DNA from 3 places in the Bordetella genomosp. 11 genome. Region 1 is predicted to be linked to each of the others. Evidence: predicted binding sites of a transcription regulator. Region 1 holds the regulator's gene; each other region holds the start of a gene.
What was found. The regulator LexA, encoded in region 1, represses DNA repair genes until DNA is damaged. The targets are predictions, from matches to a motif close to ACTGTATNNNNATACAGT.
Positions count from the first base shown of each region.

Region 2: CAL28_RS19610 (PA0069 family radical SAM protein) is a predicted target of LexA. The motif match lies at 8,409-8,426, and genes of this name have one in related genera.
Region 3: recA (recombinase RecA) is a predicted target of LexA. The motif match lies at 6,776-6,793, and genes of this name have one in related genera.

Region 1 covers NZ_NEVS01000004.1:2,302,769-2,313,410, reverse strand. Annotated here, with positions in the region: gene clpP (ATP-dependent Clp endopeptidase proteolytic subunit ClpP) at 1-527, shown strand, start outside; gene clpX (ATP-dependent Clp protease ATP-binding subunit ClpX) at 625-1,923, shown strand; gene lon (endopeptidase La) at 2,100-4,550, shown strand; gene lexA (transcriptional repressor LexA) at 4,611-5,261, opposite strand; gene CAL28_RS17975 (amino acid aminotransferase) at 5,414-6,619, opposite strand; gene uvrB (excinuclease ABC subunit UvrB) at 6,697-8,724, shown strand; gene CAL28_RS17965 (low molecular weight protein-tyrosine-phosphatase) at 9,029-9,520, shown strand; gene iscR (Fe-S cluster assembly transcriptional regulator IscR) at 9,942-10,490, shown strand; gene CAL28_RS17955 (IscS subfamily cysteine desulfurase) at 10,513-10,642, shown strand, end outside.
Region 2 covers NZ_NEVS01000004.1:2,656,159-2,666,800, reverse strand. Annotated here, with positions in the region: gene CAL28_RS19650 (acyl-CoA dehydrogenase) at 1-171, shown strand, start outside; gene CAL28_RS19645 (peroxiredoxin) at 315-956, shown strand; gene CAL28_RS19640 (sulfate ABC transporter substrate-binding protein) at 1,212-2,246, shown strand; gene cysT (sulfate ABC transporter permease subunit CysT) at 2,257-3,168, shown strand; gene cysW (sulfate ABC transporter permease subunit CysW) at 3,165-4,088, shown strand; gene CAL28_RS19625 (sulfate/molybdate ABC transporter ATP-binding protein) at 4,116-5,177, shown strand; gene CAL28_RS30065 (phosphoadenylyl-sulfate reductase) at 5,215-5,970, shown strand; gene cysD (sulfate adenylyltransferase subunit CysD) at 6,004-6,912, shown strand; gene CAL28_RS19615 (sulfate adenylyltransferase subunit 1) at 6,935-8,233, shown strand; gene CAL28_RS19610 (PA0069 family radical SAM protein) at 8,433-9,734, shown strand; gene CAL28_RS19605 (hypothetical protein) at 9,759-10,112, shown strand; gene rplS (50S ribosomal protein L19) at 10,239-10,642, shown strand, end outside.
Region 3 covers NZ_NEVS01000004.1:600,550-611,191, forward strand. Annotated here, with positions in the region: gene CAL28_RS10325 (recombination-associated protein RdgC) at 1-704, opposite strand, end outside; gene CAL28_RS10330 (hypothetical protein) at 859-1,077, shown strand; gene ligD (non-homologous end-joining DNA ligase) at 1,147-2,145, shown strand; gene CAL28_RS10340 (MFS transporter) at 2,579-4,267, opposite strand; gene CAL28_RS10345 (sensor histidine kinase) at 4,408-5,772, opposite strand; gene CAL28_RS10350 (response regulator) at 5,888-6,577, opposite strand; gene recA (recombinase RecA) at 6,912-7,970, shown strand; gene recX (recombination regulator RecX) at 7,977-8,513, shown strand; gene CAL28_RS10365 (LysR family transcriptional regulator) at 8,639-9,583, opposite strand; gene metE (5-methyltetrahydropteroyltriglutamate--homocysteine S-methyltransferase) at 9,791-10,642, shown strand, end outside.

The DNA.
Region 1 (10,642 bases):
GGTTGTTGCGGGAACGCGTCGTATTCCTGGTGGGCCCGGTGAATGACAATTCGGCCAACCTTGTGGTGGCCCAGTTGCTGTTCCTGGAGTCGGAAAATCCGGACAAGGACATTTCCTTCTACATCAACTCGCCGGGCGGTTCCGTTTATGCGGGCATGGCCATCTACGACACGATGAATTTCATCAAGCCGGATGTGTCCACGCTATGCACGGGGCTGGCTGCCAGCATGGGCGCGTTCCTGCTGGCCGCGGGGAAGAAGGGCAAGCGTTATTCGCTGCCCAACTCCCGCATCATGATTCACCAGCCCTCGGGCGGCGCCCAGGGCCAGGCCAGCGATATCCAGATCCAGGCGCGCGAGATCCTGGACCTGCGTTCCCGCTTGAATCGCATCCTGGCGGACAACACGGGCCAGCCGGTAGAGCGCATCGAACAGGACACGGAGCGCGACAACTTCATGTCGGCGGAAGATGCGGTATCGTATGGCTTGGTGGACAAGGTACTGGCCTCGCGTTCCGAGGATCGCTAAGGCGTCCCCGGATCCGGTTCCTTCCCGCCGCTATTTCAAGCCAGCGTAGGATGGGTGGTGCGCGCAGGCGCGGCGCCCATCGTCACCAGAGATATATATGCCTGAAAAAAAGGGATCGGCAGACGCGAAGGTGCTGCATTGCTCTTTTTGCAACAAGAGCCAGCACGAAGTCCGCAAATTGATCGCGGGCCCTTCCGTGTTCATCTGCGACGAATGCATCGATCTTTGCAACGATATTATTCGGGAAGAGGCGCAGGCGACGGCGCGAGCCGCCATTCGCTCGGAATTGCCCACCCCGACTGAAATCAAGAAGTTCCTGGACCAGTACGTGATCGGCCAGGACACCCCCAAGCGCACGCTGGCAGTTGCTGTATACAACCACTACAAGCGCATCCGCCACGGCGAGCTCAAGGGCGACGAAGTCGAGCTCTCCAAGAGCAATATCCTCCTGGTGGGTCCGACCGGTTCGGGCAAGACATTGTTGGCGCAGACCTTGGCGCGCATGTTGAATGTGCCCTTTGTCATGGCTGACGCGACCACGCTGACCGAAGCCGGATATGTCGGCGAGGACGTGGAAAACATCATTCAGAAGCTGCTCCAGAACTGCAACTATGAAGTTGAAAAGGCGCAGCGTGCGATTATCTACATCGACGAAATCGACAAGATCTCTCGCAAATCGGACAACCCGTCCATCACCCGCGACGTATCGGGCGAGGGCGTCCAGCAGGCCTTGCTCAAGCTGATCGAAGGCACGGTCGCGTCCGTGCCCCCGCAGGGCGGCCGCAAGCATCCCAACCAGGATTTTGTCCAGGTCGATACGACCAATATCCTGTTCATCGTCGGGGGCGCCTTCGACGGGCTGGAAAAGGTCATCCGCGATCGTACGGAGAAATCCGGCATCGGCTTTTCCGCGTCGGTGCGCGCCAAGTCCGAACGCGGCGTGGGGGAATTGTTCCGCGAAGCGGAGCCGGAAGACCTCATCAAGTTCGGCCTGATCCCTGAACTCGTCGGCCGTTTGCCCGTGGTGGCGACGCTCGGCGAGCTGGATGAAGCGGCCCTGGTGCAAATCCTTACCGAACCCAAGAATGCGCTGGTCAAGCAGTTCCAGAAGCTGTTTGCCATGGAAGGCGCTGAATTGGACGTGCGTCCCGCCGCCTTGCGTGCCGTCGCCCGCAAGGCGCTCAAGCGCAAGACGGGGGCACGTGGATTGCGGTCCATCCTCGAGTCCGCGCTGCTGGATACGATGTACGAGCTGCCCTCGCTCGGCAATGTCAGTCGCGTCGTGCTCGACGAGAACGTCATCGATGGCGATGGTCAGCCTTTGCTCATCTATGCGGATGATGCCGCGCAGGCATCGAAGCCGGATCGGGGCGAAGTCAGGGACGCCGCGGCCTGATTCCGCGAAAACCCGCCTCGGGAGGCGGGTCTTTCGGGGTTTTCGCGGCCGACAGCCGGAAGCTTGATTTTTCGGCTATTGTTCCCATATCAGACGTAGCTGACGATTAGACGGGACCTCGCCACCGCATTTTCCGCCGCATCGCCGATACGTTGAGTCATCCCAAGGAATTCTTTATGTCTGGCACTCAGACCCTGCCTTCCGAACCCATCGACCTCCCGCTGTTGCCGCTGCGCGACGTCGTGGTGTTCCCGCACATGGTCATCCCGCTATTCGTCGGACGTCCCCGTTCCATACGCGCGCTTGAAGTGGCGATGGAAGCCGGCAAGAGCATCATGCTGGTCGCCCAGAAGTCCGCCGGCAAGGATGATCCCTCTCCGGAGGACGTCTACGAAATTGGCTGCGTGGCAGGCATCCTCCAGATGTTGAAGCTGCCCGACGGTACTGTAAAAGTGCTGGTCGAAGGCGCGCAGCGCGCTCGCATCACCCGGGTGGACGATGTCGAATCGCACTTCACGTGCGAAGTCGTACCCATCCAGCTCGACCCCATCCAGGGCTCGGAGACCGAGGCCCTGCGACGCGCCATCGTTGCGCAGTTCGAGCAGTATGTGAAGCTGAACAAAAAGATTCCGCCTGAGATCCTGACCTCCCTGGCCGGAATCGACGATGCCGGCCGGCTGGCCGACACCATTGCCGCGCATCTGCCGCTGAAGCTCGAGCAGAAGCAGAAGATGCTGGAAATCTTCGGCACGGCCGAGCGCCTGGAAGGGCTGCTCACGCAGCTGGAAACCGAAATCGACATCCTGCAAGTCGAGAAGCGGATTCGCGGCCGCGTCAAAAAGCAGATGGAAAAGAGCCAGCGCGACTATTACCTGAATGAACAGGTAAAGGCCATCCAGAAAGAACTGGGCGAAGGCGAAGAGGGCGCCGATATCGAGGAACTCGAGAAGAAAATCGTCGCCGCCCGCATGCCCAAGGAAGCGCGCAAAAAGGCCGATGCCGAGCTGAAGAAGCTCAAGCTGATGTCGCCGATGTCCGCCGAGGCAACGGTGGTGCGCAACTATATCGACACGCTGATCAATCTGCCGTGGCGCAAGAAGAGCAAGGTCAATAACTCTATCGGGAACGCCGAAACCGTACTCGATGACGATCACTACGGCTTGGACAAGGTCAAGGAACGCATCCTTGAATACCTTGCCGTCCAGCAACGCGTCGACAAGGTAAAAGCGCCCATCCTGTGCCTGGTCGGTCCTCCGGGCGTGGGCAAGACTTCGCTGGGGCAGTCCATCGCCAAGGCGACGAACCGCAAGTTCGTCCGCATGGCGTTGGGCGGCGTGCGCGACGAAGCCGAGATCCGTGGTCACCGTCGTACCTATATCGGCTCGATGCCCGGCAAGATCCTGCAAAACATGAGCAAGGTGGGTGTCCGCAACCCCTTGTTCCTGCTGGACGAGATCGACAAGCTGGGCATGGACTTCCGTGGCGATCCTTCGTCCGCCCTCCTGGAGGTGCTGGATCCGGAACAGAACCATACGTTCCAGGATCACTACGTCGAGGTGGACTTCGATCTGTCGGACGTGATGTTCGTGGCGACCAGCAATACGCTGAACATCCCCCCGGCACTGCTGGACCGGATGGAAGTCATCCGTCTGTCCGGCTATACCGAAGACGAGAAGGTTCACATCGCCAGCGACCACCTGATTCCCAAGCTGTTGAAGAACAACGGGCTGAAGGAAGCGGAACTGACGATCGACGAATCGGCTTTGCGCGATATCGTCCGCTACTACACGCGGGAAGCCGGTGTGCGAGCGCTGGAGCGCGAGGTCGGCAAGATCTGCCGCAAGGTGGTCAAGCAACTGCTGACGGAGCGTGATGCCAAGTCGAAGGCCGACGGCAAAGGCGAGGCGAAGCCTATCGCCGTGACGTCAGAGAACCTGAACGATTACCTGGGCGTGCGCCGCTATAACTTCGGCATGGCGGAGAAAGAAAACCAGGTTGGCCAAGTTACAGGCCTGGCCTGGACCGAGGTGGGCGGCGATCTGCTGACCATCGAAGTCGCCGATATGCCTGGTAAAGGCGCCATCCAGCGCACGGGTTCACTGGGCGACGTGATGAAGGAATCCGTCGAGGCGGCACGTACGGTCGTGCGGTCGCGCGCTCGCCGGCTGGGCTTTGCCGACAGCGTTTTCGAAAAGCGCGATATGCACGTCCACGTGCCGGAAGGCGCGACGCCCAAGGACGGTCCGTCCGCGGGTATCGCCATCACCACTGCCATGGTGTCGGCCTTGTCGGGCATCCCGGTGCGCGCGGACGTGGCCATGACAGGCGAAATCACGCTGCGTGGGGAAGTGCTGGCCATTGGCGGTTTGAAGGAAAAGTTGCTTGCCGCGCATCGGGGTGGCATCAAGACCGTGCTGATCCCCGAGGAAAACGTCAAGGATCTGGCTGAGATTCCCGACAACGTGAAGAATCAGCTGGAGGTCGTGCCGGTTCGCTGGATCGACAAGGTGCTGGAACGTGCGCTGGAACGCATGCCCGAGGCGATTTCGGAAGAGGAAGCCAAGGACAAGCCGCTGGTGACGCCGGCACCCGCGACGGAATCGGTCGACCCGGTCATCAAGCACTGACCTCGTCGCCGTGCCTTGTTCGCAAGGGCCTGCAGCGCAAGCTGTCAGGCCCTTTGCTTTTCAGTGCAGCGCCTGGATACGAATCAGTCCGACCGCGATGCCTTCCAGGGCGAATTCCTGACCGGGCTGGACAACGATGGGCTGGAAATCCGGGTTTTCCGGCAGGAGTTCGATGCGGCCGCCTTCGCGGTGCAGCCGTTTTACCGTGACGTCTTCATCGATCCGGGCTACCACGATCTGGCCTTCGCGGGCTTCGCTGGCTTTTTTGACGGCCAGCAGGTCGCCGTCGAGGATGCCGATATCGCGCATGCTCATTCCCCGCACTTTGAGCAGATAGTCCGGACGCTGCGTGAACAGGGCGGGGTCCACGCCCACGTCCCGTTCGACATGTTCGGCGGCCAGGATGGGGCTGCCCGCCGCTACCCGCCCTACGAGCGGCAGCATGAGCTGGGCAAGGGAAGGGATGGGCAGCATGGCTTGCCCGCCTTCATGGCGCGGATCCTTCAGGCGGATGCCGCGGGACGCACCGGCAGTCAGCTCGATCGCGCCTTTGCGGGCCAGGGCTTTCAGATGGTCTTCCGCCGCGTTCGGCGAGCGGAACCCCAATGCCTGGGCAATTTCCGCGCGAGTGGGCGGAAACCCCGTACTGGCGACCGCCTGGCGTATGAGGTCGAGGATTTGCTGTTGGCGTTCGGTAAGTTTGCTGGCCATTTGCGGGTTCCTGCTTCCCTGTATGGATATACAGCTCCGCATTTTGGGGGACGCAGCTTCAAAACGCAAGGGGCTATCGCGCTTTACGGGCTTGGCGCTCGTAAAAAGAATGGGGCCCTCAGGCCCCATTCCGTTTTCGCAAGCTGCGGGTCTTAGCCCTTCAGTACCGCCGCGATCGCCTTGGCGACGGCATCGATGTTCTGGCTGTTGAGCGCCGCCACGCAAATCCGCCCGCTGGAGATCGCATAGATGCCGTGTTCTTCGCGCAGGCGATCGACCTGGGCCGCGGTCAACCCCGAATACGAGAACATGCCGCGCTGCTGCAGGACGAAGCTGAAGTCCTGCTGCACACCCTGTTCCTTGATCTTTTCGACCAGTTGGCGCCGCATCAGTCGAATGCGCTCGCGCATGCTGCCCAGTTCCTGCTCCCACAGCGTGAAGAGTTCAGGCGTATTCAGCACGGTGGAGACGACGGTGCCGCCATGCGTGGGCGGATTCGAGTAGTTGGTACGGATGACGCGCTTGAGCTGGCTGAGCACGCGTGTCGCTTCGTCCTTGCTGCCGGAGATCACCGTCAGCGCGCCGACGCGTTCGCCATACAGCGAGAAGGACTTGGAAAATGACGAGCTGACGAACACCGTCATGTCCATGCCGGCGAAAAGACGTACGACCGCGGCATCTTCCTGCAGGCCTGCCCCGAACCCCTGGTAAGCGATGTCCAGGAAGGGAACCAGGTCGCGCTCCTTGACGACATTGGCGATCTGCTGCCATTGCTCCGGCGTGGGATCCACGCCGGTGGGGTTGTGGCAGCAGGCGTGCAGCACGACCACGCTGCGCGCCGGCATCGCCTTCAGACCGGCAAGCATGCCTTCGAAGTTCAGGCCGTGGGTTGCCGGGTCATAGTACGGGTAGGTTTCGACCTGGAAGCCGGCCCGTTCGAACAGTGCCCGGTGGTTTTCCCAGCTGGGATCGCTGATGTAGGCCTTCGACTGAGGCAGCAGCTGATGCAGGAAATCGGCGCCGATCTTCAGCGCGCCAGTGCCGCCCAGGGCTTGCGTGGTCAACACGCGGCCAGCCGCCGACAAGGGCGAATCCGCGCCCAGCAGCAGCGCCTGCGCGCCTTTGTTATACGCCGCGATGCCTTCGATCGGCAGGTAGCCGCGCGCGGCAGCTGCTTCGATGCGCGCGATTTCCGCCTTGCGCACCGCGGACAAAAGCGGAATACGCCCGTTATCGTCGTAGTACACCCCTACGCCCAGATTCACCTTGCCCGGCCGGGTATCTGCGTTGTACTGCTCATTCAGCCCAAGGATGGGATCGCGCGGGGCCAATTCGACGTTTTGGAAAAGGGAGGTCATCGGATCGTGAAGAAGGGTAGGTGGACGCGGCCGGACATGCGGCGGATAATGGGGGGTTTACCCTGAGACAGTCTAGCATGACCGCACCTGGATTCGTCGAATTTCCGGACAGCCCGTTCCAGCTCTACCAGCCCTATCCCCCGGCGGGCGACCAGCCCGGCGCGATCGGCGCGCTGGTGGACGGCGTGCGGGACGGCTTGATGTACCAGACCCTGCTCGGCGTGACCGGTTCGGGGAAGACGTACACGATGGCGAACATGATCGCCAGGCTGGGCCGTCCCGCGCTGGTTCTGGCGCCCAATAAAACCCTGGCCGCGCAGCTGTACGCCGAAATGCGCGAATTCTTTCCCAAGAATGCCGTCGAGTATTTCGTTTCCTACTACGACTACTACCAGCCCGAGGCCTATGTGCCGACGCGCGATCTGTTCATCGAGAAAGACTCGTCGATCAACGAGCATATCGAGCAGATGCGGCTGTCAGCCACCAAAAGCCTGCTCGAGCGGCGCGACACGGTCATCGTCGGGACGGTCTCGTGCATCTACGGTATCGGCAACCCGGGCGATTACCATGCCATGGTGCTCATTTTGCGCACCGGCGACCGCATCTCGCGACGCGAAATCCTGGCGCGCCTGGTGGCCATGCAGTACACGCGCAACGATGCGGACTTCACGCGCGGCGCATTCCGCGTCCGAGGCGAAACCATCGACATCTTCCCGGCGGAAAGCGCGGAACTTGCGCTGCGCCTGACGTTGTTCGACGACGAAGTCGAAACCCTGGAGCTGTTCGACCCCTTGACAGGCAAGGTGCGCCAGAAGGTCCCGCGGTTTACCGTTTATCCCGGGTCGCATTACGTCACGCCGCGCGATACGGTGCTGCGGGCCATCGAAACGATCAAGGAAGAGCTGCGCGAACGCGTGCAGTTCTTCACGTCGCAAAGCAAGCTCGTCGAGGCCCAGCGTCTGGAGCAACGCACACGTTTCGATCTGGAAATGCTCCAGGAACTCGGCTTTTGCAAGGGGATCGAAAATTATTCCCGGCACTTGTCCGGTGCCGCGCCGGGCGAGCCGCCGCCTACGCTGATCGACTACCTGCCGGGCGATGCGCTGATGTTCATCGACGAAAGCCACGTCACCATCGGCCAGTTGAGCGGGATGTACCGCGGCGACCGCTCGCGCAAGGAAACCCTGGTGCAGTACGGCTTCCGCTTGCCCTCCGCCTTGGATAATCGGCCGTTGCAACTGCAGGAATTCGAAGCGCGCATGCGGCAGTGCGTGTTCGTGTCCGCGACCCCGTCCGCCTACGAGAAGGAACACTCCGACAATGTCGTCGAGCAGGTGGTGCGCCCGACCGGTCTGGTGGACCCCATCGTGGAAGTGCGTCCCGCGCATACGCAGGTGGACGACCTGCTGGGCGAGATCAAGCTGCGCGTGGCGCAGTCCGACCGGGTGCTTGTCACGACGCTGACCAAGCGCATGGCCGAAGACCTGACCGACTTCCTGGCCGAACACGGCGTCCGGGTGCGTTATCTGCATTCGGATATCGATACCGTGGAGCGTGTCGAGATTATCCGGGACCTTCGGCTGGGCACGTTCGACGTACTGGTGGGCATCAACCTGTTGCGCGAAGGGCTGGATATCCCGGAGGTGTCGCTCGTTGCCATCCTGGATGCCGACAAAGAGGGTTTCCTGCGCTCGGAGCGCAGTCTGATCCAGACAATCGGACGGGCGGCACGGAACCTGAATGGCCGGGCCATTCTCTATGCGGACCGGATAACCGATTCCATGCATCGCGCCATCGGCGAAACCGAACGCCGGCGCAAAAAGCAGGAGGAGTTCAATCTGGAGCACGGGATTACCGCCAAGGGGGTGCAGAAGGCCGTCAGGGAGCTGATCGATGGCGTCGTGGCGCCTGTCCATCACTCGACGGTCGAGGACGCGCTGCCTGCGGAATTGTTGACCGACGAAAAAGCGCTGGCGCGGGAAATCCGCCGCCTGGAGAAGCTGATGATGGATCACGCCCGCAATCTCGAGTTCGAGCAGGCCGCGGCGGCCCGCGACGCGCTGAATGCCTTGAAGGAGCGGGTGCTGCTGGACGGTGCGCGCTAACCGTCCCTTTTTGTTGTCGATCGGAAGGCGGGCGCGCCGGAGCGGAAATCCGCATGCGGTACCGCTGTCGCAGCCGTGTCACGGCGGTGACATGGCGCCGACATGATTTCGTGTTGCAACGCCGCGTCGCCTACCATTGAATTGGTGCCGGAATTGATTTAGGGATGTTCAATAGCATTATTAGGTTTACCCTATAAGTCCCTAAATCGGCTGGATTTTTTAGTCGTTTGACTTTTGTCCGGATAGTGCCTTTGTACTGAAAAAAAGCTTGCCTCCTTGCGGGTTTTCCCGCAGACTATCAAGCATGATGACCAAGGTACTTTTCGTTTGCATGGGCAACATCTGCCGCTCGCCGAGCGCAGAAGGCGTGTTCCGCCGGCTGGTCAATGATGCCGGGCTGGGCGATGTCGTGCGGATAGATTCCGCCGGTACGCATGCCTTCCATATTGGCGAAGCCCCAGATGCCCGGGCTCAGGCCGCTGCCCGGAAGCGCGGCTATGAAATCACGCATTGCGAGGCGCGTCAGGTCACGCCCGACGATTTCCGTGAATTCGATCTCATTCTGGCGATGGACTGGGAAAACCTTTCTGCGCTGCAACAGCAGTGTCCGAAGGCTTACCAGCACAAGCTGATGTTACTGATGCGGTTCGCCAACGAGTTCGAGGAAGCCACGGTTCCCGATCCTTACTATGGCGGCCCCGAAGGTTTCGGCAAGGTACTCGACTACCTGGAAGACGCCTGTCAGGGCGTGCTGGAGTTGGTGCGCAAGCGCGCCACCCAATACCAGGCGGCTTGATTCACGGGGTTTGCGTCAGCTCTGGCTGGCGCCACCCCATGGTAGAGCGACTGCCCGCCTTTTCGGTGGGCAGTTGTACGTCTAGCCGGGGATTCGTGCGGTCGCCTTAGTGGCGTCCGGTGTCATTTTTGGGGTGCCAGCCTCGCTGGCGGGGCATGGACGATCGCGGTGCCTTGTCCGTGTTGTCGTTGTTACCGTTGTCCCCGTTGTCCCCGTTGTTTAAGCCGCCCCCGGGCGGTTTTTTAACGGTCCGTCCGGCAGGGCGTTCCGCCCGGGCCCGCCCTCGTGCCGGCCTGCTTCCCGGCCCTATCGGCCGCAGGGTTTCATAGCAAATTAGTCGGGAATAGGCTATACTTGAGGCAATTACTCAGGTATTGGATCCCGGCTTGCCGGGCCTACTGGCTAAACAGGAAACCTCGATATGCGGCTGACTACTAAAGGACGTTTCGCCGTGACCGCCATGATCGACCTCGCCATGCGTCAGCACAGCGGGCCGGTTACGCTGGCGGCCATCAGCCAGCGCCAAAACATCTCCCTTTCCTACCTGGAACAACTGTTCGGCAAGCTGCGGCGCCACGAACTGGTCGACAGCGTGCGTGGTCCGGGTGGCGGGTACTCCCTGGCGCGACTGGCCCGTAATGTTACGGTCGCCGACATCATTTTCGCCGTCGACGAGCCGCTGGACGCCACCAGTTGTGGCGGCAAGCAGGACTGTACGAGCGGCAAGGATGGCAAATCCGGAAAGTGCATGACGCACGAGCTCTGGGCCACCCTTAATCGCAAGATGGTCGACTACCTGGATTCCGTGTCCTTGCAGGACCTTGTGGACCAGCAGCGTGTCCGCCAGCTTCAGGAAGCGAATAACCAGGCGCAAAACGGCACGGTGCGAGTCAACCGCATGACCAACGGTGCCGGCGTTGTCAGCCCATGTACCAGCGCGGCGCAGCCGGGCGCGTCCGCCACCGTATAAGAAAACCAGGAGCTGTACGAACATGACCAACCGTCCCATTTACCTCGACTATTCCGCCACGACGCCCGTCGATCCGCGCGTGGTGGAAAAAATGGTGCCGTGGCTGTACGAAAACTTCGGCAACCCCGCTTCGCGCAGCCATTCGATAGGCT
Region 2 (10,642 bases), 350 kb from region 1:
CTGGAAGGCGCGGACGCCGCGTCCGAATGGCCCCGGGAATTCCTGCGCAACAAGTTGGCGACGGCGTTCTTCTTTGGCGCGCATATCCTGCCGCGTGCCGCCGCGCTGTCGGCCGTCGTCCAGGCGGGCGCCGTTGCGGACACTTGCGCCGCTTACGCCGATATTGCATAAGGTTATATGCATTCTGGCTTTTCGACGTCCGGGTTTGATGCCAGAATCACAAATGGATTGCGTCGGGGCATGGCGCCATTCCGTGTGTCCGCCGGATCGCATCTCGCGCCCGGCGTTTGTTTTCTCTGGATATAGGATCGAGCATGGGACAGCTACGTTTGGGCGATGAAGCGCCCGATTTTGAACAGAAATCCTCCGTCGGCCCCATCCGTTTTCATGACTACCTGGGCAATAGCTGGGGCGTCCTCTTTTCGCACCCGGCCGACTTCACCCCGGTATGCACCACGGAGCTGGGCTACACCGCCAAACTGGCGGACGAGTTCGCCAAGCGCAACGTGAAAGTGCTGGCCCTGTCGGTGGATCCCGTCGATTCGCACACCAAGTGGATCGACGACATCAACGACACGCAGGGCACGAAGGTCAACTTTCCCATCCTGGCGGACGAAGATCGCAAGGTGTCGGAGCTCTATGACATGATTCACCCGAATGCCAGCGCCACGGCTACCGTGCGTTCGGTGTTCATCATCGATCCGGCGAAGAAAGTGCGCCTGATCATTACCTATCCGGCCAGTACCGGACGCAACTTCAACGAGATCCTTCGCGTGATCGATTCTCTGCAGCTGACCGACAGCCATAGCGTGGCCACGCCGGTGAACTGGCAGGATGGGGACGACGTCATCATCGTCCCGTCGCTGAAGGACGAAGAGGTCATCAAGCAGAAGTTCCCCAAAGGCTACAAGGCGGTGCGGCCCTACCTGCGCATCACGCCCCAGCCCAATAAATAATAAGAACGGCAACCCATCGTGCGAAGGCCGCCGTGAACCGGCGGCTTTCTTTTTTTGCGCGGTTGGGGCGTACCGCGCCAGCCCCTTCCGCCGCGCCGCCCCCGGGGCGAAAGCGAATCCGGAAATATGCAAACAAGCACATTTTCGTTTGATGCGCCGCCCATACCCTCCACAATTCCGCTTCATCGTGCAGGCGGCTTCGCCGCTCCATCACATTCGGCGCCACTGGCGCGCGATATCGCGGATACGGACTTCATGACACACGACAGGCAGAAGCGGGATTTCCTGAAAGGGGCGCTGGGTTTGGCCTCTGCCTGCATGGGCCTGACACAACTGCTGCCGGCGGCGCGGGCGCAGGCACGGCCGCTCGAGCTGCTGAATGTCTCATACGACCCCACGCGCGAGCTGTATGCGCAATACAACCCCTTGTTCGCGCGGTATTGGAAAGCCAAAACGGGCCAGGATGTTTTCATCAGGAATTCGCATGGAGGTTCCTCCAAGCAGGCGCGCAGCGTGATCGACGGTGTCGATGCCGACGTGGTGACGCTGGGACTCGCGCCGGATGTCGAAGCCTTGGTTACCCATGGCGGCCTCGTCAAACCGGGGTGGGAAAGCCGGCTGCCCGATAACGCGTCGCCTTACACGTCGACCATCATTCTGGTGGTGCGCAAGGGCAACCCGAAGGGCATCGAGGGCTGGGACGACCTCGTCAAGCCCGGAGTGTCCGTCATTACGCCCAATCCCAAGACATCGGCGGGCGCCCGGTGGAACTATCTCGCGGCATGGGAACATGCGCGGCGCAAGTCAGGCGAAGCGGGTGCGCGTGATTTCGTCGAAAGGCTCTACCGTAATGTGCCGGTGCTGGATTCGGGCGCGCGCGGATCGACCATCACGTTCGCGCAGCGGGGCGTGGGGGATGTGCTGATTTCCTGGGAAAACGATGCCTTCCTGGCGCGGAAGGAATTCGGCGCGGGCGAGCTCGAAATCGTCGTTCCCAGCCTCAGCGTGCTGTGCGAACCCTCCGTGGCGGTCGTGGACCGGAACGTCGATCGCAAGGGCACGCGCGAAGTCGCCGAAGCCTATCTGAAGCATCTGTATTCCGACGAGGCGCAGGACCTGATCGCCCGCAATTACTACCGGCCGATCGGGGCCAAGGCCAAGGCCGCCTACGCCGCGCAATTTCCGGCGCTGGAGCTGTTCACTATCCGCGACCTGGGCGGCTGGCCCGAGGTGGACAAGGCGCATTTCGCGGAGCGCGGCATATTCGACCAGATCTATGTCAAACAGTAGGCGCATGGCGATGGCCGACCTGACACTGCCCGCGGCCGGCATACCCGCGCCGCGCGAGCCCGGGGCGCCCGTGGCGCCGGCCAGGCGCGGTGCGCGCACCCCGCGTGTCATGCCGGGGTTGAACCTGACGCTGGGGATATCGCTGGCGTATCTGGGCATCCTGGTATTGCTGCCGCTGTCGGCATTGCTGATCAAGGCCGCGGGCCTGAGCTGGGAGGCTTTCCTCGCCGCCGTCACGTCGCCGCGTGTGCTTGCCGCCTATCGCGTCACCTTCGGCGCATCGCTGCTTGCCGCACTCGTCAACCTGGTTTTCGGTCTGCTGGTGGCATGGGTGCTGGTGCGCTACCGGTTTCCCGGCAAGGGCCTGCTCGATGCGCTTGTCGACCTGCCGTTTGCCCTGCCGACCGCGGTCGCCGGCATCGCGCTGGCCGCGTTGCTGGGGCCGAACGGCTGGATCGGCGGGCTGCTCGCGCCACTGGGCATCAAGATCGCCTATACGCCCGCGGGCATCGTGGTCGCGTTGATCTTCATCGGCATTCCTTTCGTCGTCCGCACGGTGCAGCCTGTACTGGAAGATATCGAGGGGTCGCTGGAGGAGGCCGCAGCCAGCCTGGGCGCGAGGCCGGTCCAGGTATTCATCCGTGTGCTGCTGCCCACCATCGCGCCCGCGCTGCTGGCCGGATTCGCCATGGCGTTCGCCCGTGCGATCGGCGAGTATGGTTCCGTGATCTTCATCGCCGGCAATATGCCCATGGTGTCCGAGATCGCTCCCCTGCTTATTCTGGTCAAGCTCGAACAGTTCGACTATGCCGGCGCGGCCGCTATCGCTTCGGTGCTGCTGGGCCTGTCCTTCGCGATGTTGCTTGCCATCAATGCGGCGCAGGCATGGCGCCGCCGTGCGTTTGCCGGAGGACGGCCATGACGGGGGCCGCGGCGATTTCGCCGTCGTCCAGGGGGAGCGGGGGACTTGCGCGCGCCTTGCTGGTCATCGTGGCGGCTGCGTTCCTGATGCTGTTCCTCGTGCTGCCCCTGTGCACGGTGTTCCTGGAGGCTTTGCGCAAAGGGGTAGGCGCCTACGTGTCCGCGTTGAACGAACCCGACTCCTGGGCCGCCATCCTGCTGACCTTGCTGACGGCGTGCGTCTGCGTGCCCCTGAATATGGTCTTCGGTATCGTGGTGGCCTGGGCCGTCGCCAAGCACGAGTTCCGTGGCAAAGCCCTGCTCGTCAGCCTGATAGATTTGCCATTTTCCGTATCCCCGGTGGTGGCCGGGCTTTCCTACATGCTGGTGGTGGGCGCGCAGGGCTGGATAGGGCCATGGCTGATGGCTCACGATCTGAAAATTGCCTTCGCCCTGCCGGGCATCGTGCTGGTTACCGCGTTCGTGACGCTGCCGCTGGTGGCACGTGAGCTGATTCCGCTCATGGAGGCGCAGGGCAGCGAGGAGGAAGAGGCCGCCATCGTGCTGGGCGCGCGCGGCTGGCAGACGTTCTTCCATGTAACCCTGCCCAATATCCGCTGGGGCCTGCTGTATGGCGTGATCCTGTGCAATGCGCGCGCAATGGGCGAATTCGGCGCGGTGTCCGTGATATCAGGCCATATTCGCGGCCTGACCAATACCCTCCCGCTGCAGGTGGAAATTCTCTACAACGAATACCAGATCCAGGCCGGGTTCGCCGTCGCCTCGCTGCTGGCGCTGCTGGCCCTCGTCACGCTGGCCATAAAAACCATGGTGCAATGGCGGCACGCGCATGCGTTGGCGCGCCAGGACGATGCCGATGCGGTGGCCGCGGACGGCCGCGCCCCGCGCCTGCCTGTCCTGTACGCGCCCGCGCGCCGTTAAGACCCAGAAAGAATCGAGGAAAGCTATATGGATATCGAGATCAAATCGGTCAATAAGCGCTTCGGCGCTTTCCAGGCCCTGCGCGATGTCAATCTGCACATCGACTCCGGCGAACTCGTCGCGCTGCTCGGACCGTCCGGCTGCGGCAAGACGACCTTGCTGCGCATCATCGCGGGCCTGGAGACACCGGACAGCGGCAGCATTTATTTCTCCGGCGAAGACAGCACGGGGGTGCATGTGCGTGAACGCCAGGTCGGCTTCGTTTTCCAGCACTATGCCTTGTTCCGGCACATGACCGTCTTCGAGAACGTCGCCTTCGGTCTGCGTATCAAGCCGCGCGGCCAGCGGCCCAGCGAGGCGGCCATCAGGCAGAAGGTCCACGCGCTACTCGATCTGGTGCAGCTGGACTGGCTGGGCGACCGCTATCCGGGCCAGTTGTCGGGCGGGCAGAGGCAGCGGATCGCACTGGCGCGCGCGCTGGCCGTCGAGCCGCGCGTCCTGCTGCTGGACGAACCCTTCGGCGCGCTGGACGCGAAGGTGCGCAAGGAATTGCGCCGCTGGCTGCGCCGTCTGCACGACGAGCTGCACGTCGCCAGCGTCTTCGTCACGCACGACCAGGAAGAAGCGCTGGAAGTCGCCGACCGTGTCGTCGTGATGAACGCGGGCCGCATCGAGCAGGTGGGTACGCCGCGCGATGTGTGGACGCATCCAGCGACGCCTTTCGTCTACGGCTTCCTGGGCGACGTCAACCAGATCGAGGGCCACGCGGCCGGCGGTCAGTGGCGCGCCAACGGCGTCGCGCTGCCCGCGCCGGCCTTCGATGGCCTGGACGAGCAGCGCGCCGTGGCGTATGTGCGGCCGCACGAGCTGGACATCGTGCCCTATGCGCCCTCCGGCGAGGGTATCGCGGTCAAGCTGAACCATGCCTATCTGGCCGGGCCCAGCGCCTTCCTGGAACTGCAGCGCGAAGACGGCGCCCTGCTGGAGGCCCAGTTGTCCGAAGACGAATACCACGGCCTGGACCTGCGCGAAGGCGCGATGCTGCTGGCGCGTCCGCGCCGGGGCCGGATTTTTCCCGCCGGCGCTTGAGCGCCGTCCTTGCCATTAGCCTGTGAATGCGCCCACGATGACCCGTACCGTATCCCTTGCACATCCGGACACCGCCATTGCCACGCGGTGGTCCGAGCTGTTGCAGCAGTTGACCGATATCGCGGCGCGCTATCCGGACGCGGCGCTGGCTTCCTCATTGGCGGCCGAGGACATGGTCCTGACGCACGCCATCCATACCGGCGGTTTGCCCATCGAGGTCTTCACGCTGGATACCGGGCGTCTGCACGCGGAAACCCTGGCCATGCTGGACATCATCGAGGGGCGCTATGGCCGCCGGCCGACGGTGTACCGGCCGCTGCCGCACGCCGTCGACGTGCATGTCGCGGAACACGGCATGTTCGCGTTCTATGAAAGCCGGGCGCTGCGCCAGGCCTGTTGCCATATCCGCAAGGTAGAGCCGCTGACGCGCGCGCTGGCGGGGCGGGGCGCCTGGATTACCGGCCAGCGACGCGCCCAGGCGGCCACGCGCGGCAGCCTGCCGGAAGCGGAACGGGATGCGGTTTTCGGCCTGTACAAATTCAATCCGCTGGCTGCCTGGGGCGAGGACGACGTGTGGAATGCGATCCGCGTGCTCGACATTCCCTATAACCCGCTGCACGACCGCGGCTATCCGTCTATCGGCTGCGAGCCCTGCACCCGGGCCATCCGCCCGGGCGAGGACGTCCGCGCGGGGCGGTGGTGGTGGGAGTCCTCCGATAGCAAGGAATGCGGGCTGCATGCAGGCAACCAGGCAGCCGGCCATGTCGGGGATGCCGCCGCGGCCAAGGCTTGATACCCCCGTTCTACCGAAGCAACCGAGAGTCCCATGTCCATCGTCCATACCCGCAGCCATCTGGATTGGCTGGAATCCGAAGCGATTTTCATCATGCGCGAGGTCGCGGCCGAATGCGAAAGGCCGGTCCTGCTGTTTTCCGGCGGCAAGGATTCCTGCGTGCTGCTGCGCCTGGCGGAAAAGGCGTTCCGGCCGGCCCGCTTCCCGTTTCCGCTGATGCACATCGACACGGGGCACAATTTTCCGGAAGTCATCCGGTTTCGCGACGCTCGCGCCGCGGAGCTGGGTGAACGGCTGATCGTGCGCAGCGTGGAAGACTCGATGGCACGCGGCTCGGTGGTGCTGCGCAAGGAAACCGATTCGCGCAATGCCGCGCAGGCGGTCACCCTGCTGGAAGCGATCGCCGAATTCGGCTTCGATGCCTGCATCGGCGGCGCGCGGCGCGACGAGGAAAAGGCGCGCGCGAAGGAGCGCATCTTTTCGTTCCGCGACGAATTCGGCCAGTGGGATCCCAAGAGCCAGCGTCCGGAAGTCTGGAGCCTGTACAACACGCGCGTGCATCGCGGCGAGAACATGCGGGTATTCCCGATCTCCAATTGGACCGAACTGGATGTATGGCAATACATCGCCCGCGAGAACCTGGCGCTGCCATCGATCTACTACAGCCATCGACGGCAGGTGGTGCGCCGGCGCGGCCTGCTGGTGCCGGTCACGCCGCTGACGCCCCCGCAGGCGGACGAGCAGGTGGAAACCCTGTCGGTGCGGTTCCGCACCGTGGGAGACATCTCGTGCACCTGCCCGGTGGCCTCCGATGCCGCGGACAACCAGGCCATCATCGCCGAGACCGCGTTGAGCGACATCACCGAGCGCGGCGCCACGCGGATGGACGACCAGACCTCCGAGGCCTCCATGGAGCGCCGCAAGAAAGAAGGTTATTTCTGAAGCCGGACCGGAGCCACACCGCATGAATGCCATCAACGAATCCTTCCTGCCCGCGGGCGAAACGGCCGTCATCCGGCTCATCACGGCCGGCTCGGTCGACGACGGCAAGTCCACGCTGATCGGACGTTTGCTGTACGACAGCAAAAGCGTCTACGCCGACCAGCTGGATGCCATCGCCCGGGCCAAGTACAAGCGCGTGGCCGGCGACGGCATCGACTTCGCATTGCTGACGGACGGGCTGGAAGCCGAGCGCGAGCAGGGCATCACCATCGACGTCGCGTACCGCTATTTCGCGACGCCGCGCCGCAAGTTCATCATCGCCGACGCGCCGGGGCATGAGCAATACACGCGGAATATGGTGACCGGGGCCTCCACCGCCGATGTGGCGGTCATCCTGATCGATGCGACGCGGGCGGCCGACGGACAGCTGCTGCCGCAGACGAAGCGGCACAGCACCATCGCGCGGCTGCTGGGGATCCGCCACATCGTCGTCGCGGTCAACAAGATGGATCTGGCGGGGTGGGACCGCGCGGTGTTCGAACGTATCCGCGATGCCTATGCCGACCTGGCGCGCCGTATCGGCATCGCGGATTTCCAGGTGCTGCCCGTGTCCGCGCTGAACGGCGACAATGTCGTAACGGCTTCCGCGCACACGCCCTGGTATGACGGGCCCCCGCTGCTGGACCTGCTGCAATCGCTGGATCCATCGGCGGCCGGCGCGCATGCTCCGCTGCGTTTTCCGGTGCAGTGGGTGGTGCGCCACGATGGCAGCAGCGCGCAGGATTTCCGCGGTTATGCGGGGCGCATCGCCAGCGGTACCCTCCGGCCTGGAGACGAGATCACGGTGCAGCCATCCGGGACGACGGCCCGCGTGGTCGAGGTGCGCGCGCACGATCGCATCCTCTCCGGCGCGACGGCGGGCGATTCGGTGATCGCGGTGCTGGATCGTGATGTCGACGTGTCGCGCGGCGATGTGCTGTCGCATGCCTCCGCGCCGGCACGGGTGGGCAAGGAACTGGAAGCGGAACTGTGCTGGCTCGACACGCAGCCGCTCAACCCGGCGCGCCGATATCTGTTGAAGCACGGTACCCGGCTTACGACGGCGAAGATCCGCGAGGTCGTGACACGCCGCGACATTCACGAGTTGCGCGAGATCGATCGCGATGTCGGGACACTCGGGATGAACGACATCGGCAAGGTGCTGATCGCGACGCGCGATCCGCTGATACTCGATCGCTACGACGATGTCGCGGCCACCGGCGCGTTCATTCTGATCGACGAATCGACGCATCAGACCGCGGCGGCCGGCATGCTGCGCTGAAGCGGGTAAAGCGGCCCCCGGGCGGGCGCTTTTACCATGCCATCGGCCGGAAAGCCTTATTTCATGCGGGTTTTGCGACAAAGCCACAGTCCGGGAGTTTGCCCCCAGCGGCCGGCGAAGTTGGGGTAAAGTGGGACGTCGCCGAAAAAAAAGGCGGCAGGTTCTTGCCAGAAGTACTGTATGGATGTACAGTATCTTCATGGCACGTACCGATCATTCCGTTTTTGCCGGTTCTGGGTCCCCGGCTGCCGCCCCCGCCGCCTTGCGCGGTCGGGGTGCGGTTACTAATGTTCGGCATCGCTTCCAGCGCGATGAACGCAGCGCAGCGGATCCGGCAGACGAGCCGGCGCTGGCCGACTCGGTCCCCGGTTCTCCCCCCGGTTCTGCCCCTACTTCAGTCCCTATTTATCAGTTCGCCCCCGGCCAACCCCGGTCCGGACACCCCGGATACCCGGTGTATCCGATCGCTGCCGACGCGGGCGAGGGCGGCGAGCCGAGCCAGCGCGGGCCCACGACGCAGGTCATGGTCGAACAGGCGCGCAAGCTGCTGTCGCGCAACGATTCGCCCGATGTTCCCTTCGACCGGGCGATCAATACCTACCGTGGCTGCGAACATGGCTGTGCATACTGCTATGCCCGGCCCACCCATGCTTACCTGGGGTATTCCCCCGGGCTGGATTTCGAGACCCGGCTCATCGCCAAGGCCAACGCGGTGGACGCCCTGCGTGCGGAACTCGCCCGCCCGGGGTACCGCGCGGAACCGGTCAATATCGGCTCCGCCACGGACGTCTACCAGCCTATCGAACGTACGTGGCGCCTGACACGGGGCGTGCTGGAACTGCTCCTGGAAACCGGGCATCCCCTGACGATCGTTACCAAGAATGCCCTCATCGAACGCGATCTGGATATCCTGAAGGCGCTCGCGCAGCGCAACCTTGTGGCGGTCTACATCAGCATCACATCGCTGGACGCCGATCTTTCGCGTAGCCTGGAGCCACGCGCTTCGGCGCCCTGGCGGCGGCTGCAGGCCGTCAAAACCTTGGCGGATGCCGGCGTTCCGGTGGGCGTGCTGGCTGCACCCATCATTCCCTTCATCAACGACGAATTTCTCGAGCGCATCATCGAAGAGGCCGCCCAGGCGGGCGCCTACTACGCCAGCTATACCGTGATCCGGCTGCCCTGGGAAGTGAAGCCTGTTTTCGAGGAATGGTTACAGGCGCATTTTCCCGATCGCGCCGAACGCGTCCTCCACCGCATCGAAGACATGCGGGAAGGCAAGCGCAACGACGCCCGTTTCGGCACCCGCATGCGCGGTACCGGCATCTGGTCCGATCTGCTGCGCCAGCGCTTTGATGTGGCGGTACGCCGGGCGGGGCTCAACCGTCGGCGCCTGCAACTGGATACCCAACAATTTATTGCTCCGGCCCCTTTTTCCCGTTCCAGGGGGCCGGGCTTTGCTCATGGACCTGCGCCCGCGAGGCAGCTGGGTCTATTCGACTAAGTATGTCTCCCAAGGAGCACTCGCATGAATCTCGCAGCCGAACCGCAATTCCCGACCAAATGGCCGTTTCCGCCCGCACCGCCCGCGCGCCGTGCATGGGGGCACCTGCTGTCGCCGTTCCGCCGGGCACGCCGCGACGGGGCGCTGGGCGTCATGCCTTTGCCTGGCGCTTTTCCGGCCTCGCCTGCATCCTTGCCGCGCGCCGGATCCACATCCGGGGCTGTGCCCGGGGCCATATCAGGGACCATATCCGGGGTTGCATCCGGGGCTGGCCAGGACGTTACGCTGCGTCAGATGGTGGTGGATATCCTGCTGGTCGCCATGTGGGGCGCGATGATTCCCGCATTGATGTGGCTGGGCGCGGCCGCGGGTTTCTGAGGTGGCGGTCGATTTACCTAAGCTACTGATTTGATGTAGAATGCTCGGTTTGCCAAACGTCATCCTCTGCATGCGGCGCAGGTTTTCATCATAACAATCGCATGGCACGATGATTTCGGAGTTCTCATGAACCTTATCGATATCCTGGAACAGGAAGAAATCAAGCGCCTGACCGCCGACAAGACGATGCCGTCTTTCGCGCCCGGCGACACCGTGATCGTCAACGTCAATGTCGTCGAAGGTACGCGCAAGCGCGTGCAGGCGTTCGAAGGCGTCGTTATCGCCAAGCGCAACCGTGGGCTGAATTCCGCCTTCATCGTGCGCAAGATCTCGTCGGGCCAGGCCGTGGAACGGACCTTCCAGTTGTACTCGCCGCAGATCGCCTCTATCGAGGTGAAGCGCCGTGGTGACGTTCGCCGCGCCAAGCTGTACTACCTGCGCGACCGTTCGGGCAAGTCCGCTCGTATCAAGGAAAAGCTGGTCAGCCGTCAGGCTGCCGCGCAATCGGCCAAGGCTGCCGAGACCGCAGC
Region 3 (10,642 bases), 1.7 Mb from region 1:
TCGGCCCAAGTCATTGCCAGCCGGGTGCATTGCTTGCCGGACTGGATGTGCCGTCGCACATCGTCGGCATCGATGGTGTGCTTGACATAGCGGATGGCGGCGCGGCTTTCACCCGAGGCGCGCAGTTCCGTGTCCTGGTCGATGCTGAAATTGGCGGGGGCCTCGTCTTCCGCCAGCCATCCCGTCATCGCCGCTGCCGGCGATTGCACGACGTACAGGCTTTCCAGCGGGAATGGGTCGATCGACTTGGCCAGCAGGCCCAGCACTTCGTCCGCCTTGGCCGAGGCCGCCGCGTCGATCACCAGCCAGCGGTTGGCCGGATCGATCCAGACGCGCGTGTCGCGGTAGATGCTGAAGGCTTTGGGCAGGAGTTCGTCGGTGACCCGTTCCTTGATTTCCTTCATTTGCTTGCGGCCCGGCTTGTAGCCCTGCTGCTCTTCGATTTCCTGGGCCCGCGCCTTCGCGACCTGATTGACGACGGTGGCGGGCAGCAGCTTCTTTTCGGCGCGCAGGGTCAGCAGCATCTGGCCGTTGACGGTATGCACCAGCCCGCCGTTTTCACGTGTCGGTATCCAACCCAGGCTTTGCATTTCCAGCGTATTGCCACCCTGGTAGGCGAACTTGGCCAGGGCTTGCTCCAGCTGGTCGTCCTTCAAGGCCCAGGACGGGGAAAGGCGGTAGATCTTTAGATTCTTGAACCACATGAGCGTCGGGCAAAAGCGACGATTCTATACGACCCGCCCATCCAGGGGGCTGCGCGTGTCAGCGACACGTTCTGTCACGGACAGTCGCCGTGCTCTGGAGTATCGTCCGCCGCAGCGCAAACAAGAGGTTGCGATAACACATCGTGGGAGACCTATGAAACCTATCACTTTCATCGGCGCCATCCTGGTCGTCCTGGGCGTGGTTGCGCTCGTATACCAGGGATTCAGCTATAAATCCGAGGACACCATTGTGCAGATCGGGTCCGTGAAGGCCACGGCCGAGACCACCAAGTCGGTGCCGATCCCGCAATGGGCCGGCATCGCGGCGATCGTGGTGGGCGTGGTGGCGATCGGCGTGGGAATGCGGCGCTAGGGCAGCCATGCGCGGCTGGCATGCCGTTTGCGGTTTTCACGGGTCTTTACGCTGGCAAGGGGATTTCCCATGGCAGAACTCGTGGCATCAGGCACATCCGGCAAGCGCCCGGCAAAGCGGACCGCGCGGCGTCGGGCCACCGTGAGCGCGCGGGGCGCCGCGCACGGCGCCGCAACGGAGGCGGCGCACGAGGCGCAAGTCCTGGGCATCGATATCACGCATCCGGATCGCGAGCTTTTCCGCGATCCCGTGGTGACCAAGCTCGATCTGGCGCGGTATTACGAGTCGGTCGCCACATTCATCATGCCGCATCTGGCGGACCGCCGCGTTGCCCTGTTGCGCTGCCCGGATGGAGCCGAGGGCGAATGCTTCTTCCAGAAGCATATGGGCGAACACCTGCCGGCCGGCGTCGAACACGATGGCGACATGCTGGTCATCCGGGACATCGCCGGGGTGATCGGGCTGGTGCAGCGCGGCGTGATCGAATTCCATACCTGGGGAGCCCAGGCGCCTGGCTCGGACAAACCGGACAGATTGACATTCGACCTCGACCCGGATCCGGGCATGGGGTGGCGCCAGGTCGCCGACGCGACGCGCGTGCTGCGCGAACTGCTGCGCGACCTGGGCCTGCGGCCTTTCTTGAAAACAACCGGCGGCAAGGGCCTGCATGTGGTGGTGCCGGTGCGGGCGACGCTGGGCTGGGAGGACGTGCGCCGCTTCTGTAAAGGAATCGCCCAGGAGCTCGAGGACATGCAGCCGGAGATTTTCGTGGCCAGTATGTCCAAGGCCAAGCGGGCCGATCGCATCTTCGTCGACTATCTGCGCAACAGCGACGGCGCGACCGCGGTCGCAGCGTTTTCCGCGCGCGCCCGCCAGGGCGCGCCGGTGTCCATGCCCATCCCCTGGGAGGTCCTCGATGCGGCCGACGATCCGCGCGGCGATACGTTCAACGTGCGCAATGTGCCGGCCCGGATACGGGCCTGGGGAGACGATCCCTGGGCGGGCTACGACGGCGCACGCAAGGCGCTGACGGCGGCGATGCGCGAGAAGTTCAGCCCGGCGGCGTAGTGGGGCATGCACAGCCGAAAAAAAAAGGCCCGACTGTGGAAGTCGGGCCGGTACGGGAGCACACGATGTCGCGCTATTTAAGGCTCGCGGGGAGCGCGGCATCGGTGTCAGAAGGCGACCCTGCAATCGCCGGACAGGGGGATCGATCGTCCGGAGATCGCGCGCAAGGTCGTGATCTGAGCGGCCAGTCTAGTCTTCGGGCTCTGACATCGTCCTGAATCCGGAACGTCTCTGCGCGCATCGCGCGACACGGTCTTTCCCGCGCGTTTCCGCGCGTGCCTCCGGACTCCGCGCGCGGGCGTGGACCGTTGCCCCGCGGCATGCGCGGCTTCATCTGCTGAGCCGCGACCCTTTCAAAAAAAAAGCCCCCGACGAGGGAGCTTTGTGAAAGGCCGGTCGGGTGCAGCGTCCCGGCCGGCAGGGGCTGGGCGGACTACATGTCCTTGTTCAGATCGACGTCCTTGGTTTCGCGCACGAACAGTGTGCCGATGACCAGGGTCATCGCCGCGATGATGATCGGATACCAGAGGCCGTCATAGATGTTGCCGGTGGCGGCCACGATGGCGAAGGCCAGCGGCGGCAGGAAGCCGCCGAACCAGCCGTTGCCGATGTGGTACGGCAGGCTCATCGACGTATAGCGGATCCGCGTCGGGAACATCTCGACGAGCATTGCCGCGATCGGGCCGTAGACCATGGTGACGTAGATCACCAGTATGGTCAGCAGCACGACCACCATGACGTCGTTGGATTGCGCGCGATCGGCGGTCGCGGGATAGCCGTGGCCGCGAATGGCCGCCGTCAGCGATTTATCGAGTTCGGCCGCGCGCACCTTGAAGTCGGCCGGCGGCATCGTCTTGCCGTCGAAGGACTGGAACTCATCCGTACCGATACGAACCTTGGCGACCGCTCCCGCCGGCGCCGCCTCGTTCTTGTAGTTCACGGAATTGCGCGCCAGGAAGGATTTGACGATGTCGCAACTGCTCGTGAACGACGTGGTGCCGACCGGGTTGAACTGGAACGAGCACGTGGCCGGATCGGCGATTACCGTTACCGGCGCGGAAGCCTGCGCCTTTTCAAGCGCGGGGTTGGCGAAGTGCGTCAAGCCCTGGAAGATCGGGAAGTACGTCACCGCCGCGATCAGGCATCCCGCCATGATGATGGGTTTGCGGCCGATGCGGTCGGACAGGGCGCCGAAGATCACGAAGAAGGGCGTGCCGATCAGTAGCGCCACGGCGATCATGATGTTGGCCGTGTTGGCATCCACCTTCAGCGTTTGCGTCAGGAAGAACAGCGCGTAGAACTGGCCCGTGTACCAGACCACGGCCTGGCCGGCGGTCAGGCCCAGCAGCGCCAGGATCACGATCTTCAGGTTCTTCCACTGCCCGAACGATTCGCTGATGGGAGCCTTGGATCCCTTGCCCTCCGCCTTCATCCGCTGGAAGGTGGGCGACTCGCTGAGTTGCAGGCGTATCCACACCGAGATCGCCAGCAGTACGAAAGAGAGCAGGAAGGGCGCGCGCCACCAGCCCCAGGCATCGCGGAAGGCGGTTTCGCCGGAGTAGGACCGTACGCCCAGGATCACCAGCAGCGACAGGAACAGCCCGAGCGTCGCGGTGGTCTGGATCCAACTGGTGTAGAAGCCCCGGCGTCCCATGGGCGCATGTTCGGCCACATAGGTGGCCGCGCCGCCATATTCGCCGCCCAGCGCCAGGCCTTGCAGCAGCCGCAGGATGATCAGCAGCGCGGGTGCCGCGATACCGATCGAGCCGTAGGTGGGTAGTATGCCGACCAGGAAGGTCGACAGGCCCATGATGACGATCGTGACCAGGAAGGTGTATTTACGGCCGACCAAATCGCCCAGGCGGCCGAATACCAGCGCGCCGAAGGGCCGGACGGCAAAGCCGGCGGCGAAGGCGAGAAGGGCGAAAATGAAGCCGGCGGTGGGATTGACGCCGGAAAAGAAGTGCAGGGCGATGATCGGCGCCAGCGAGCCGTAGAGATAGAAGTCATACCATTCGAAAACGGTGCCCAGCGACGAAGCGAAAATCACCTTGCGTTCGTTGCGGGTCATCGGCGTCGTGGCCGTGACGGCGCCCGGGCGCGGCATGGAAGCTGTGCTCATGATGTCTCCTCAGGGATGGCCGGCGGTTGCCCCGCCGTGCTCGGTATGTGCAGACCCGCCCGCGACCGCGGAGAGGCTGACCGCCACGGTAGGCAAGAACGCTGACGGGGGTCTGACGTTTCCCTGAAGCCGGCCGCGATTTATGTTTCTAGTTGTAAATTGTTGGGGAAACGGACGCTGATCCTCAAGCCTCGCTGGCTGCTGCCCGGCGAAGGGTTGTCGGCGAGCTCCACTGTCGCGCCATGCTTTTGCGCGATTTCCCGCACGATGGCCAGGCCCAGGCCGCTGCCCTCGGCCGGCGTGCCCAACACCCGGTAGAAGCGGTCGAAAACGCGTTCCCGCTCGTCCGGCGGGATGCCCGGGCCGGAATCCTCGACTTCCAGCAGCGCGGCGGCGGGCAAGGCGCGCACCCGCACGGTTACCCGACCGCCGCGCGGTGTGTAGCGCAACGCATTGTCCACCAGATTGTTCAGCAGCTCGGCCAGCAGGATCGCGTTGCCCGCGATGGGCACCGGCCGGCCGGCCTCCTCGAATCCCAGGTCAATGCCGATCGCCAGGGCCTGCGGCGCCCACACGATGGTTTGCTCCCGCGCAAGGCCGTTCAGGTCGGTCGCCGCCATGCCTATGGTTGCCGGGTTTTCGGCCCGCGCGAGCAGCAGCAACTGGTTGACCAGGCGCGTGGCGCGTTCGGACCCGGCCACCAAGTGGCGCAGGCTGGTCTGCATTTCGTCCGGGCTGGCATCGCGCAGGGCCAGTTCCGCCTGCGTCCGCAGGCCCGCCAGCGGCGTCTTCAACTGGTGCGCCGCGTCGGCAACGAAGCGGCGCTGCGTCTGAACGGTGGCCGACAGGCGTTCCAGCAAATCGTTGATCGCCGCTACCAGGGGCGCGATTTCGCTCGGCGTGGCACGTTCATCGATGGGCGATAGATCGTCGGGCCTGCGTGCCCGCAGGCGTTGTTGCAGGGCATTCAAGGGCGCCACCCCGCGCGACAGCCCGAACCATACCAGCAGGACGGCGATGGGCAGCACGATGAATTGCGGAATGATGACGCCTTTGATGATGTCGTTGGCCAATTGCGCGCGCCGTTCGGCGGTTTCCGCGACGATAAGCAGGGGCGGGGTTTCCCCCGCCGCGCCCGCGTCGACCCGGGTATAGGCCAGGCGGATGGCGAAGCCGCGCAGCGTGCTGTCCTCGTACCGCACGGCGCCGGGCGCCGCGACGTCCACGCCCTTGGGCAGCGGTAGCTCCCGGTCGCCGCCCAGGTAGCGGCCGTGCCCGTCCAGCACGAGCCAGAAAACGCTGTCGGTGTCGTTGCCGCGCAGCATGCCGCGCACCGGGTCCGTCATGTCCAGCACCGTTTTGCCGTCGACGGTATGGACCTGTCGCGCGAGTACGCGCAGGTGGCCGGCAAGCGCGCGATCGTAGGGCACGTCGGCGATATTCTGTGCGACCACGTAGGTGATCGCCACGCTCATGGGCCATAGCAGGAACAGCGGCGCCAGCATCCAATCGAGGATCTCGCCCAGCAGCGAGCGCCGGGGCAGGGCGAAGGACGGGCCGCGCGTGCCATTGCGCAGGATATCCAGCGCCTCCTGGTTCAATGGCGCGACGCGGGGTGTTTCAGTGTGCGAGTTCGCCCGCGCCATGATCCCGTTCCAGGCAATAGCCCAGCCCTCGCACGGTCATGATCCGGACGCCGGTCGGCTCCAGTTTCTTGCGCAAGCGGTGTACGTAGACTTCGATGGCATTGGTGCTGACTTCGTCGCCCCATTCGCACAGATGGTCCACCAGCTGATTCTTGCTTACCATCCGTCCGCTGCGCATGAGCAGGATTTCGAGCAGGCCGACTTCGCGGGCGGACAGGTCCAGCGGCTGGTCGTCCACCGAGGCCACCCGTCCCGCCTGGTCGAAGACCAGCCGGCCGTGGCGGATCAGGCTGGCGCCGCCGCCAGCGCCGCGCCGCGTCAGCGCCCGCACGCGGGCCTCCAGTTCGGACAGGGCGAATGGCTTGGCCATGTAGTCGTCCGCCCCCAGGTCCAGCCCCTTGACGCGCTGCTCGATGCTATCGGCGGCGGTTAGAATAAGCACCGGAAGTTGGGCGTTGCGCGCACGCAGCCGTCTCAGGACTTCCAGTCCGGCCAATTGCGGCAATCCCAGGTCCAGAATCAGCAGGTCGAAGGCCTGGGCGGCCAATGCCAGATCGGCGGCCATGCCGTCGCGCACGGCATCGACGGCATAGCCGTTGTGTCGCAGCGAACGGGATAGTCCGTCGGCAAGAATGCTGTCGTCTTCGGCGATAAGTATGCGCATGGGACCAGGCTCTCTCGTGGATCGTTATGGTTTCTTGAGCTGAGCGCGTCCGTTCGTGCCGGGTTGCGGCCGTGACGGTTTTCCGTGGTGGTGTTCTGGTATGCCGGATGGTTTCCGGACTGTCTCCGCTCTCCTGGGCGGATTCTGTCACGCCCGTTCGCGCTTGCCCACACGGGATAACGCGGAAAAATTTGTCATACTGTTTTTTTGTACAGTATAATCCGATGCCATAATCCGGCCGACATGGTTAACGCATATGGCAAACCAGGCGTCGATCGCAAGACACTGGCCGCCACATTTTCCATTCGCTAGAAACCGCCAGACAGGACATTTCATGGACGACAAAACCAGCAAGGCAGCCGCCTCGGAAAAAGCCAAGGCGCTCGCCGCGGCCCTATCGCAGATCGAAAAGCAGTTTGGCAAGGGTTCGGTCATGCGGTATGGCGACAACGAGGTCGAGCATGACATCCAGGTGGTGTCCACGGGGTCGCTGGGCCTGGATATCGCCCTGGGCGTGGGTGGCCTGCCGCGCGGCCGGGTAATCGAGATCTACGGGCCGGAATCGTCGGGCAAGACCACGCTGACGCTGCAGGTCATCGCCGAAATGCAAAAAATCGGCGGCACGTGCGCGTTCATCGATGCCGAACACGCGCTGGACGTGCAATACGCCTCCAAGCTTGGTGTCAACCTGACCGACCTGCTCATCTCCCAACCGGACACGGGCGAGCAAGCCCTCGAAATCACCGATGCACTGGTCCGTTCGGGCTCGGTCGACCTCATCGTCATCGACTCGGTCGCCGCGCTCGTGCCCAAGGCCGAAATCGAAGGCGAAATGGGCGATTCGCTGCCTGGCCTGCAGGCCCGCCTGATGAGCCAGGCGCTGCGCAAGCTGACCGCCACCATCAAGCGTACGAACTGCATGGTCATCTTCATCAACCAGATCCGGATGAAGATCGGCGTGATGTTCGGCAATCCGGAAACCACCACCGGCGGCAATGCGTTGAAGTTCTACTCCTCCGTGCGCCTGGATATCCGCCGCATCGGCTCGATCAAGAAGGGGGAAGAGGTCGTCGGCAACGAAACGCGCGTCAAGGTCGTCAAGAACAAAGTGTCCCCGCCCTTCAAGCAGGCGGAATTCGACATCATGTACGGCAGTGGCATTTCACGCGAAGGTGAAATCATCGACCTGGGTGTGCAGGCCGGCATCGTGGACAAATCCGGCGCGTGGTACAGCTACAAGGGCGACCGCATCGGCCAGGGTAAGGACAACGTTCGCGAATACCTGAAAGAACATCGCGAAATGGCCCTGGAGATCGAAAATCGCATACGCGAGAACCAGGGCATCGTCAGCCGCGCGAATACCTTTGCCGAAAGCGAGGCCGAAGAGGACTAACCGCCGATGATTTCCGGTCGCCGCGGCGCGAGGTTCGGCAATCTCCCTTCCGACGGTTCCGCGGACGATCCCTTCCGTGTCGGCGACCGGGCCGAGCAAAGGCGCGGGCCCACGCTGAAGGCTCGCGCGGTGGGCTATCTATCCCGGCGTGAATACGCGCGCAGCGAGCTGGCACGCAAGCTCAGCCCGTACGCGGACGACGCCGCAGCCTTGGATGCCTTGCTGGACGAGCTGGAACGGGAAGGCTGGCTATCCACCCGGCGTTTCGCCGAAAGTCTGGTGCATCGCCGCGCCGAACGTCAGGGCGCGGCGCGCATCGTGCAGGAGTTGCGCCAGCACGGCGTCGACGAAACCCAGATAGGCGAACTTCGAGACGGCTTGCGCGCCACAGAATACGACCGCGCCGTGGCAGTATGGAACAAGCGTTTCGGCGAACGGCCGGCCGATCGTGCCGCGTACGCCAAGCAGGCGCGTTTTCTTGCGGCGCGTGGCTTCGCGCACGATGTCATTCGTCGGGTGCTGGGCGACGACCAGGACGAATGACAGGCGCCGGCCGGGGCGTGCCGGCCGTCTTGACCTGCCGTCCTCACCGGTGGTTTCCCCGAATGGGCGCGCATCAGCGGGCGTCGATCCCGCGACTACGCACGGCGCGGGTTTGGGTTGTGTCGCTATTCCACGCGCGTTTCGCCCGCCCATGCTCCAGCCGATTTGATTCCGGTCAGGGTACGGAAACTCACATCCCGGGCGATAGTCAGGAAATCCTTGATGAACGGGGCATCCGCATCCTCGTTCCGGATCGCAGCGTACAGCGTTCGCCATACGCCTTGCGGGCCCAAGCGACAAACCCGTAGCCAGCCCTTATCCAGATACTCGGTCAAGGCCCAATTCGGCAGCGCCGCAACCCCGCGGTTGCTGGCAATCAATTGGGCGATGATGGGTGTTAGTTCCGCCTTGCGCACGGCCGCGGGTTCCACGTCGGCAGGGTCAAGGAAAGCCGTGAAGACGTCCAGGCGCTGGCGATCGACGGGATAGGTGATCAAGGTCTGGTCGGCCAACTGTTCCGGCCGGATATAGCGCTGCGATGCCAGGGGATGGGCCTCAGACACCGCAAGTACCAGTTCGTAGCCGAACAGCGGTACATAATCGATGGCGTCCAGCGCCTGGGGATCCGAGGTAATCACCAGATCCAGGTCGCCACGCAGCAGCGCGGGCAAAGGCGCGAAGGAAAACGCGGCGGATAGATCCAGCGCCACTTCGGGCCATTGCGCCCGGAATGCATCGAGTGCCGGCATCAGCCACTGGAAACAGGAGTGGCATTCGATCGCGAGGTGCAGGCGGCCGGTCCTGCCGGCGGCCAGGCGCTGCAGTTCCCGCTCCGTGGCGCGCAGCCTCGGCAGGATATCGTCGGCCAGCGCCAGTACGCGCAGGCCCGCCGTGGTCAGGCGAGCCGGGCGCGTCCTGCGGTTCAACAGGGGAGTACCGAGCCGGGACTCCAGTTCGCGCAACTGATGAGACAGGGCGGACTGCGTCAGGTGCAGCCGGTCGGCGGCTTCCTGAAGACTGCCGCCGTCGCGGATCGCGGCAAGGGTTTCCAGATGGCGGATTTCGAGCATGTCGGGGCCGAACAAGGGCGAACGCGTGGGCGGCGCTCAATGAAAATCGATGGGGCGTAGTGGCCGGCACTACAGGATGCTTGGCCCCGAGCAGTCATTCTATATGAATATTTTTCATGGAATCGATGCAAACATTGATTTTGACTCAAACTTAAACACGCGCACAATGCCGGAACTTGAACATTCTTTGTTGGATTCCGGATTTCCATGACTATCATTCATAATCTTGGCTTCCCGCGCATCGGCGCCCAGCGCGAATTGAAACGCGCGGTCGAGTCCTATTGGGCCGGCAAGTCGTCGTTGGAGGACCTGCAGGAAACCGGACGCGAACTACGCGCCCGGCATTGGAAAGCCCAGGCCGATGCGGGCGTGGATCTGCTCCCGGTCGGCGACTTCGCGTGGTACGACCACGTGCTGGAATGGACCACATTGCTGGGTGCGGTTCCGGCGCGCTTCGGGCAGCCCGCCGATGCACCGGTCAGCCTGGATACTTTGTTTCGCATGGGCCGCGGCCGCGCGCCCACCGGTACCCCGGCCGCAGCCTGCGAGATGACGAAGTGGTTCGATACCAACTACCACTACATCGTCCCTGAGCTGACCCCGGGACAGACGTTCCGCGTCGCGCGCGAGTCGCTGTTCGAGCAGATACGCGAAGCCCTGGAGTCGGGCTATCGGGTCAAGCCCGTGATTCCCGGGCCGTTGACCTGGTTGTGGCTGGGCAAGGGGGACGCCTATGCCGGGCCGGGCGATGCCGCGAAGCTGGACCTGCTGGCGGCCCTGCTACCCGTCTACACCCAGGTCCTGCGGAGGATCGCCGAGCTGGGTGTCGAGTGGGTACAGATCGACGAGCCCATCCTGGCGCTGGATTTGCCCGCGGCATGGCGCGAAGCCTATGCCGAGACCTATACGCGTTTGTCCGGCGCTCCCTTGAAAGTGTTGGTGGCGACTTACTTCGACGGCTTGCGAGACAACCTGGCCACCGCGGCCGCCTTGCCGGTGGCGGGGCTGCACGTGGACCTCGTGCGCGCTCCGGAACAGCTTGCGCCGCTGCTGCAGGTC